3 regions of the Micromonospora vinacea genome follow, and region 3 is predicted to be linked to each of the others. Evidence: riboswitches for the same ligand, from Rfam matches in the RefSeq annotation. Region 3 holds a riboswitch; each other region holds the start of a gene.
The links. Region 3 has a riboswitch for cobalamin ahead of cobN (cobaltochelatase subunit CobN). Riboswitches for the same ligand answer to the same signal wherever they lie in the genome.
Positions count from the first base shown of each region.

Region 1: it holds a riboswitch for cobalamin, as region 3 does, so the genes downstream of both, IW249_RS22605 (CbtB domain-containing protein) here and cobN (cobaltochelatase subunit CobN) in region 3, are expected to answer to the same signal.
Region 2: it holds a riboswitch for cobalamin, as region 3 does, so the genes downstream of both, IW249_RS22655 (ribonucleoside-diphosphate reductase subunit alpha) here and cobN (cobaltochelatase subunit CobN) in region 3, are expected to answer to the same signal.

Region 1 is NZ_JADOTY010000001.1:4,827,219-4,830,490, reverse strand. Features, by position in the region: gene IW249_RS22610 (amidohydrolase family protein) at 319-1,197, opposite strand; cobalamin riboswitch at 1,471-1,617, shown strand; gene IW249_RS22605 (CbtB domain-containing protein) at 1,653-1,856, shown strand; gene IW249_RS22600 (CbtA family protein) at 1,847-2,617, shown strand; gene IW249_RS22595 (histidine phosphatase family protein) at 2,614-3,210, shown strand.
Region 2 is NZ_JADOTY010000001.1:4,837,849-4,841,120, reverse strand. Features, by position in the region: gene IW249_RS22655 (ribonucleoside-diphosphate reductase subunit alpha) at 1-1,695, opposite strand, end outside; cobalamin riboswitch at 1,887-2,103, opposite strand; gene IW249_RS22650 (enolase C-terminal domain-like protein) at 2,537-3,272, shown strand, end outside.
Region 3 is NZ_JADOTY010000001.1:5,609,007-5,612,278, forward strand. Features, by position in the region: gene cobN (cobaltochelatase subunit CobN) at 1-1,339, opposite strand, end outside; cobalamin riboswitch at 1,655-1,831, opposite strand; gene IW249_RS26465 (MBL fold metallo-hydrolase) at 2,148-2,864, shown strand; gene IW249_RS26470 (hypothetical protein) at 2,876-3,211, opposite strand.

The sequences.
Region 1 (3,272 bases), 780 kb from region 3:
GTCGGACCTGACCTCCCCAAGCGCGGCGCCGGCGTCCGACGGGGACCCGCCGACGAGCCGTACGCCTGTGAGCGACCGACCCCGCTCGGATGGCAGTGCGGCCAGGTGCCCACACAACCGTGGAGATAGGTCGGATGTTTCCCACGATCAGGCGTTACCTTGCCACGCATTCACGTATGTTGCCAAGGTCTTGCGGGCATGTTTTGCCATCGTTACCTGCACCGTCGAACGCATTCGTCCGACCAAACAACATCGACCGCCGCCCCTAGCATGTTATCGATAACATGCTATGTCCCCAGCTCGGAAGCCGCTGCCGCGTCAGGACGGGGCCAACTGGTACACCCGACCGGCGGTCTGGCTCCAGATCGCCGCCCGCTCGTCCTCGGACAGCGGATCCAGCAGGTCACCGAGGACCGAGACCCAGCGGGCGTACGAGGTGGCCAGCAGGCAGACCGGCCAGTCCGAGCCGAACATCAGCCGATCCGGCCCGAACACGTCGAGGGCGTGCTCGACAGCGGGCCGCAGGTCGGCCGTCGTCCAGGACGCGGCGTCCACCTCGGTCACCAGGCCGGAGAGCTTCGCCGTCGTGTTGGGCTCGGCCGCGAGCGCCCGCAGATCGCGGTGCCAGTCACCGAGATCGGCGTGCCCGAGCGGGGGCTTGCCGAGGTGGTCGAGGACGAACCGCACCTGGGGCAGGTCGCGGACGAGCCGGGTGGCGGCGGGCAGCTGACGATGACGCACCAGGAGGTCGAAGGCGAGGCCGGCGGCACCGACCGCGGCGATGCTCCGCCGCACGTCCGGACGGTCCAGATAGGTCGGATCAGGCTCGGACTGGACCAGGTGGCGGATCCCGACCAGCCGTTCGCCGCCGCGCACCTTCCGTAGCCGGTCGAGGCGGCGGCCGACGTCGGTGGCGGTGAGGTCGACCCAGCCGACGACCCCGGCGACGAGTGGGTCGTCGGCAGCGATGCCGAGCAGCTCGGGCGTCTCGGACCGGACGGCGACGGACTGCACGACCACGGTCCGGGTGACCCCGGCGGCCCGGGTCGCCGGGGCGAGCTCGACCGGCGTGAAGTCGTCGTCGATCGCTGCCATGGTGTGCGGATCGATCCAGGGCTGTGGGTGCCGCGCCCGAACCCAGAGGTGATGGTGCGCGTCGACGATGCCCGGTCGTCGCGCGACCTCGCCGGTCGTCACCGGACCCGTCCTGCTGTTTGTTCGTCCACCCCGCACCCCGCCCCGCCGCTGATCGAACCCCCCGGGTCGACCCGGAGCCACAGAGCCGATCTGGCAGGTTGACCATGTTAGCGGTAACAGAGTGTTCACGAGTCGCGGAACGCGCGCCACTGCCGGCTTCCGGCATTGTCGCCTTTTGGTCTGACGAATCCGCCGGCACCCTGCGGCCCGGTCGGCTCGTGGACCGATCGGTGGGGCCGCGTTCGGTGCGCGGGGTCCGGGTTGACCGCCTGAGGCGGCACCGATACCGTCGACCCACTATCTGCGGCGACGCGAGGGAAGCCGGTGTGAATCCGGCGCGGTCGCGCCACTGTGAGCGGTTCCCCAACCACAACCGGGGTGCCGCGAGCCAGGACGCTCGGTCGTCCGCAGCCTTGCGATGGGGACGCGTCATCCCTGGGGAGGTTCGTGTATTCATGTCTAGCTCCGCTTCCAGCCAGCCGGTGGTGCACCCCGCTGGCAGTGCCCGTCTCCTGTGGACGGCTCTCGCGACCGTTGCCGTGCTCACCCTGCTGGCGTACCTCGTCGCCTTCGACCAGGGGGCGGTGTCGCGCAGTGGGATGTACCTTCACGAACTGATGCACGACGGCCGGCACCTGCTGGGCGTCCCGTGCCACTGAACACCACCACCGCTCCCCCGTTCCTCGCCGTCCTCGTCCGCGGGCTGCTCGCCGGCCTGATCGCCGGCCTGCTGGCCGGGGCGTTCGCGTACGTCGCCGGCGAACCGCACGTCGAGGCGGCCATCGCCATCGAGGAGGCGGCGACGCACGCCGAGCCCGCCGCTGGTGCGCACGATCACGAGGACGCCCTGGTCGGCCGGACGGGTCAGCGCGGCGGCCTGTTCCTGGCCACCGGCCTGTTCGGGGCCGCGATGGGTGGCCTGCTGGCCACGGCGTACGTCCTGCTGTCCCGGCGGCGGCGCGGCGACGACGACGGGCGGTCGGGCCTGCTGCTGGCCGGCGCGGCGCTGCTCGGCGCGGTGATCGTGCCGTTCCTCAAGTACCCGGCGAACCCGCCGGCGGTCGGCGACCCGGCCACCATCGACCAGCGGACCGTCACCTACCTGTTGATGGTGGTGCTCGGGCTGGTGGCCGTGTGGGCCGGCTCGCTGGGCTACCGGTCGGTCGGCGCCCAGGCGCCGCCGTGGCTGCGCGCCGCCGCGGCCGTGGGCGGGTTCCTCCTGGTCACGGCAGTGTCGTACGTGGTGATGCCGTCCTTCCAGGAGGTTCCGGCGGACTTCCCCGCCACGCTGCTGTGGGACTTCCGGCTGGCCTCGCTCGGCACCCAGGTGGTGCTCTGGACCGGCATCGGCCTGCTGTTCGCGGCCCTGATGCACCACGAGCGGCGTCGCCGGGCCGCCACCGCACTACCGGGCACGTGACCGGCACCAGCCTCCGGCTGGTCGCCCACGGTCACACCGCGGCTCTGCGCCGGGCACGCTTCGGCGGGACCGACGACGGCCTGGACGAGGGTGGCCTGCGTGCCGCCCTCGCCCAGGCCCACACCGATCCGGACCGACGTGGGCACCTCGGCGTGCACGACACCTGCCTGTCCAGTCCAGCGGCGGCGGCCCGGCAGACCGCCGACACCTTCGGCCTGCTGCCGACGATCGAGACGGCGTTGGCCGACTGTGACTACGGCGGCTGGTCCGGACTGTCGCTTGAGGAGGTCGCCGGCGCGCAACCGCAGGCGCTACACGACTGGCTGTCCGCACCGGACTCCGCGCCACACGGCGGCGAGTCCGTCACGGCCGTGCGGGATCGGGTCGGTGGCTGGCTGGACGAGCAGCTCGGCGCCGGTCGACGCATCATCGCGGTCACCCACCCACTGGTGATCCGGGTCGCGGTCGTGCACGCCCTGGGGCTGCCGACGGCGACGTACCGGCAGTTGGATGTGGAGCCCCTGGCCGTCGTCCGGCTCACCAGTCAGGGCACGCGCTGGCAGCTTCGACTGGGCGCGCCGCGAGCAGGATGAGGTCACGCCAACGGCGCGGGCCGCGCCCACCAGGAGTGGCCACGGCCCGCGCGGTCAGGCGA
Region 2 (3,272 bases), 770 kb from region 3:
CCACAGGTCGGGCTGGAGCTGGCCCCGCGCGGCCCGGGTCTGCGGGTACGCCGGATGCGCGCCGAAGTCGCGGGCAAGGTCGGCGGAGGTCTCCAGCGCGGTCAGGTACAGCTCCTCGCTGATCAGGGTGGACAGCTCCCGCGCGGCCGGCGAGTCGAACGGCAGCCGCAGCGCGAAGAAGACGTCCTGGAGGCCCATCAGCCCGAGCCCGACCGGCCGCCAGCGCGGGTTGCTCGCCGCCGCCTGCGCGGTCGGGTAGTAGTTGATGTCGATGACCCGGTCGAGGAAGGTCACCGCGGTCCGCACCGTGGCGCGCAGCCGCTCCCAGTCGATGCCGCCGTCGGTGAGGTGGGCGGCGAGATTCACCGAACCGAGGTTGCACACGGCCGTCTCGGCGTCGCTGGACACCTCGACGATCTCGGTGCAGAGGTTGGACAGGTGCACGACGTTGCCCGGCTCGGCGGTCTGGTTGCAGAGGCGGTTGGCGGCGTCCTTGAAGGTCATCCACCCGTTGCCGGTCTGGGCGAGGGTCCGCATCATCTTCCCGTACAGCTCCCGTGCCGGGACCTGCCGCACGTAGCGGCCCTGCGCCTCGGCCTGCCGGTACGCGGCGTCGAACCGCTCCCCCCACAGGTCGGGCAGCTCGGGCACCTCGTGCGGGTCGAACAGCGACCACAGCTCGTCGGCCTCGACCCGGCGCATGAACTCGTCCGGAATCCAGTTGGCCAGGTTGAGGTTGTGGGTGCGCCGGGCGTCCTCGCCGGTGTTGTCGCGGAGTTGCAGGAACTCCTCGATGTCCGGGTGCCACGGCTCCAGGTAGACGCAGGCCGCGCCCTTGCGCCGGCCACCCTGGTTGACCGCGGCGACGCTCGCGTCCAGCGTGCGCAGCCACGGCACGATCCCGTTGGACTGCCCGTTCGTGCCCCGGATCAGCGCGCCCCGGGAGCGGACCCGGGAGTACGCGATGCCGATGCCACCGGCGAACTTGGACAGGTTGGCGACCTGGGCGTACCGCTGGTAGATCGAGTCCAGCTCGTCGAGCGGGGAGTCGACGAGGTAGCAGGAGGACATCTGGGTGTGCCGGGTGCCGGAGTTGAACAAGGTCGGTGAGCTGGGCAGGTAGGCCAGGCTGGACATCAGCCGGTAGAAGCCGACCGCCTCGTCCGCCGTCCGGGACAGCCCGCAGGCCACCCGCAGCAGCCAGTACTGCGGGGTCTCCAGCACCAGTCGGCTGGTGGGGTGGCGCAGCAGGTAGCGGTCGTACACAGTGCGCAGGCCGAAGTACTCGAACCGGCGGTCGCCGTCCGGGTCGATGGCGTGGTCGAGGGTCGCGGCGTGTGCGGCGACGAACGCTGCGGTGTCGTCACCGATCAGGCCCTCGACGTGGCCGACCCGGATCGCCGCGCTGAACGAGGTGATGCCCTGCCGACGCACCTCCTTGTCGACGTAGCCGGCCAGCAGCCGCGCGGCGAGGCGCGAGTACTGCGGCTCCTCACCGATCATCTCGGCGGCGGTCTGGATGGACAGCCGGTCCAGTTCGGCAGTGGTCGCGCCGTCGTAGAGGCCACTGATGGTGCGGGTGGCCACCCGCATCGGGTCGACGTCGGTCAGGTCGTCGGCCCACCGCTCGACCGCTCGGACGATCCTGTTCACGTCCACGGGTTCGGTGCCGCCGTCGCGCTTGCGGACCTGCATCGGCGTGCGCCGCGCTGTCGCGTCGCCGCTGGCCGAGACTACCTCGGTGACTGTCACCACTCGCTCCTCGGAGTTCGAGACCTGGTGGCCCGGACGCGAGGGGACAGACACCGGCGGACGCCACGCCAGCCCGGCGTGGGTCAGGTGGCGTCAGCCGTCCCACGCGGCCTCGGACCGCCGCCCACCCGGTGCGGGTACGCGGCGCGCTGGCAGGTCTTCGGACTCGCGGGCACGACCGGTGTCGCCGGTCTCCTACTGGCCGTCGCTTCCCAGGCCGATTGGTGGCCCAGTGCTGTTGACGGCGGTCGTTCCCACTCACCGCTGCGGGACAGTCCCGGATTTCCACCGGGTTCCCTGTTGCCTCGACCGCACCGGATGAGCGGCCGAACCAGCTGCGCTCGACACCATATATAGGGACGCTGCGGTTGTCACACCCCACATGTCGGTCTCGGGCGTGTCGGCGGCTGCTCGGTGACCACTGTCACCGGCCCGGTCGACCGCGTCACGCCGACCGTCGCCAGGCGCCGGAGACGGGGCCCGCCGTGCTGCTGCCGACAATCGACAAAGATTTGACGTATCGAGGCATCGGTGCCGCACGGCACGCTCATTTGTCGCCGTCGATGCGCCCGAAGTGGGGGTGAACATCCAATCTCCCTGAACCGCCGCCCTCGCCGAAGTGAGCCGTCAACCGGCACGATGGACGGTAAGGCGGGTTGCCGCGATCGGGCCAAACATCATATGTCTGGGGGCCTGCGGTGATCGACATCGTTGACGGGCCGGAGCAGCCGTCCGTATACTCCCAGTGATCATCTGATCTTTAGCCTAGCCGGGCGAGGAGCGCATGCCGCAGATCACTGCCGTCACCGTCGAAGACGTCCGCTTCCCCACCTCCCTGACCGCTGACGGGTCAGACGCCATGAACAAGGACGGCGACTACTCGGCGGCCTACGTCGTCCTGCACACCGACGGCGTCGACGGGGTGGGCGCGCCGCTCGCGGGGCACGGCCTGACCTTCACCATCGGCCGAGGCAACGACATCGTCGCGGCGGCGGCTGTCCACCAGGCGCAGCTCCTCGTGGGCCTGGACGTGGCGACGATGGCAGCGGACATGGGCGCGGTCTACCGCCTCCTCACCTCCGACTCGCAGCTGCGGTGGCTCGGTCCGGAGAAGGGCGTCGTCCACCTGTCCCTGGCGGCCGTGCTGAACGCCTCGTGGGACCTGGTCGCCCGGCTCGCCGACAAGCCGCTGTGGCGGCTGCTCGTCGACATGTCCCCCGAGCAACTCGTCGACATCGCGGACCTGCGCTACCTGTCCGACGCGCTGACCCGCGACGAGGCCCTGGCCATCCTGCGGGCCAAGGAGGGCACGAAGGCCGCCCGCCTCGCCGAGCTCGACAGGACCGGCTACCCCGCCTACACCACATCGGCGGGCTGGCTCGGCTACGGCGACGACAAACTGCGCCGACTGTGCCAGGAGGCGGTGGACACCGGCTACGGCTACGTCAAGCTCAAGGTGGGCGCCAACCTCGACGACGACATCCGCCGGTGCTCGATCGCGCGGGAGATCCTCGGGCCGG
Region 3 (3,272 bases):
CGCCCTCGGTGTACAGCTCGCCCGGCGGCTCACCCCAGTGCTCCCGCATCCGCTCGCGCAGCTCGGCCGGGACCTGGTCGAACCAACGCCGGTACGTCGGCCCCGGTATCCGGGCCTCGGCGGCGGCCAACTGCTCCGGGGTGAGCCACTCCACGTCGTGACCACCGGCGGCGATCAGCGCGTGGATCAGCGCGTCGCCGTCGTCGGGCGGTGGCGTGTCACCCAGGTCGTAGCCGGCCTCGGCCAGCGCGGCGAACAGCCGGACCGCCGAGGCCGGGGTGTCCAACCCGACGGCGTTACCGACCCGGGAGTGCTTGGTGGGGTACGAGCTGAGCACCACGGCGACCCGCTTGTCGGCGTGCGGCACGTACCGCAGTCGGGCGTGGCGCACCGCGATCCCGGCGACCCGGGCGGCCCGCTCGGCGTCGGCGGCGTAGACCGACAGCCCGTCGGCGTCGATCTGCTTGAACGAGAACGGCACTGTGACGATCCGGCCGTCGAACTCGGGGATGGCCACCTGCATGGCGGCGTCCAGCGGGGACAGCCCGGCGTCGCTGTCGGCCCACTGCGCGCGGGTGCTGGTGAGGCAGAGTGCCTGGATGACCGGCACGTCCAGGGCGGCCAGTGCACCGACGTCCCAGGCGTCCTCGTCGCCGCCACCGGAGGCGTCAGCGGCGACCGCACCGCCGGCCGCGAGCACCGTGACCAGCAGCGCGTCACAGCGGGCGAAGAGTCCGAGAGGGCCGGCACCCGCGGTCAGGCCGCGCAGCGAGCCGCAGAAGATCGGCAGGGGGTTGCCGCCGGCTTTGTGGACCGCGTCCGCGAGCACGTCGACGAAGTCGGTGTTGCCGGCGAGCGCGTGCGCCCGGTAGAAGACGATCCCCACTGTGGGCCGGTCCGGGTCGGCGGGGTGTTCGCCGTGCACGCCGTACGCCGGGGTGGGCGCGGGCGGGGCGAACCCCTCGCCGGTGAGCAGCACCGTGTCGGACAGGAACCGGGCCAACTGCCCCAGGTTGTCAGGGCCGCCCTCCACCAGGTAGGCCAGTGCCTGGGTGACGACCCCGGACGGCACTGTGGAGACGGCCATCAGCTCCGCGTCGGGTAGCGCCTCACCGCCGAGCACGACCGTCGGCACGCCGGTGGCGAGCACCGCGGCGAGGCCGTCCGACCAGGCCTGCCGACCGCCGAGCAGGCGTACGACGACGAGGGCGACCCCGTCGAGCAGGGCGGGCACCTCCTCGACGGTGACCCGCGCGGGGTTGGCCAACCGGTAGTCGGCGCCGCTGGCGCGGGCGGCCAGCAGGTCGGTGTCGGCGGTGGACAGCAGCAGGATGCGCACGGTTGGCTCCGGAAAGTGACGCCCTGGGCCCCCACGAGGGGGGCGACCGGGACGGTGCGGATGGGTACGGCGTCAGCCGGTACGACGGCCCTAGCGAACGGCGCGCCGACGCGGGCGTCGGGGCCGGTCAGCGGCGGGCGCTCGGCTCAGCGGTACCGGAAGCCAGCGGCCTGGCGCACGCCGCAGCGGCCGGCCCGAGGCGTGCGGGCGCGACCGGTTCCGGGCGCGGTGCGGCGCCCTGCACACAGATTGTGACGATGCTCGTCGATGAATGAGACGCCGTGCGTCATCGGGTCCTCCTCGGGTGTCCACGCCCTGGGGTACGTCCCGACGGCCGAAGTATCCTGGCTTCCGGATCGACGCTCTCCCCCGGCCTTCCAACCGCAGACACACGGCCGTGACTCACGAGGGGGGATCGCTCCCCGGTGACAGTGGCGGGACCGCGTCGGATTCACACCGACTTCCTTCACTGCCGTCAGGCCGCGAATGCTGCCACACCGCCGCGCCGCCGGTCAACGCCGGTCCGGCTCGACCAGGCGCACGGAACTCATCGAGATTCAGCGATTGGTGCGAGCGCGAGTCCGCGCGCCGCAATGCCCCAGATCAATGCTCGACATCCTTTGCTCTGCTTACCTATGTGCACCACACACGGAGCGTCACCGGTGCGTATAGGTAAGCAGAGCAAAGGGAGGTTGCACCTACCCTGGCCTGCGCCGATCGTCCGGCGGCGCGTTGCCGGCCGACACCCTCACATAGGATCGGCGATCGCCACACCAGTGTCCGTGATCAATCTCGGAGGTCGATCACCATGGTCGCCCCGCAGTTCCACCACCTCGCCGGTCGGGTCTGGCTCTGTCCGGGCGATCCGGACCCGGAGGCGGTCCAGGCCGGCGTCGCCGTCGTCGCCGACGAACGCGGCAGTGTGATGATCGACGCCGGGCAGAGCCCCGCGCACGCCGGCGACATCCAGGCCGCGCTGGCCGCCGCCGGGCTACCCGAGCCGCGCTGGCTGGTCTACACCCACCATCACTGGGACCACGTGTGGGGCGCCTGCGCCTGGCCCGGGGTGGAGATCGTCGGGCACGAGACGGCCGTGTCGCTGCTGCGCGCCGAGGCCACCCGGCCGTGGAGCCACCACTACCTGCAGGAGCAGGTACGCGCCGATCCCCGCCTCCGCCCGAGCTTTCGGGCACGCGCGCGCGCCATGGCGTCCTGGGAGGGCTTCGCCATCCTGCCGCCGACCCGGACCTTCACCGACGTGGACGAGCTGCCGGTCGGGGTCCGGCTACGCCACGTCGGCGGGGGGCACGCGCCGGATTCGACAGTGGTGCTGGTGCCCGACTCGGGGGTCATGCTTCTGGGCGACTGCTTCTACCCGCCGCCGGCACATCTGCGCCGGCCGGAGGACGGCCTCGATCTCGACCTGGTCCGGCGGCTGCTGGACGACACCTACCACTGGTACGTCTCCAGTCACGCCGAGCCGATGACGCTCGAGCAGGCCCGCTCAGCCGTCGAGGCTGCCTGAGCGGACGAGCCTCAGCGGGCGTGGCGTTCCGGGTGGGCGCGGCTCCAGGTCCGCATCCGTTGCGGGTAGCCGGTGCGCGCCGCCTCGTAGAGCGGCACCGCGTGCTTACGGGCGATGGTCCCGGCCGCGCGGGGCGTTCCGGTACGACGACGGATCCACTCGCCGTCGTGGGCAATCGCCACCACCGTGGTGTCCGTCGCGGTCGTCTCCGGCTCGAGGTAGAACTCCACCCCGCGCCGGGTGGCCACGAACGCCTCCAGCGCCGCGAGGTCGTCGCGGGTCGCCTCCCGGTCCAGCTTCGTCGGGGTCGCCTCGGCACCCCGTGACCGCCGATTGAACCAGCTCATGCCCCACCCCTCTCCTCGACGCCCCTCCAGTGCAGCACCGATTCCTGGCAATACGCTGCAC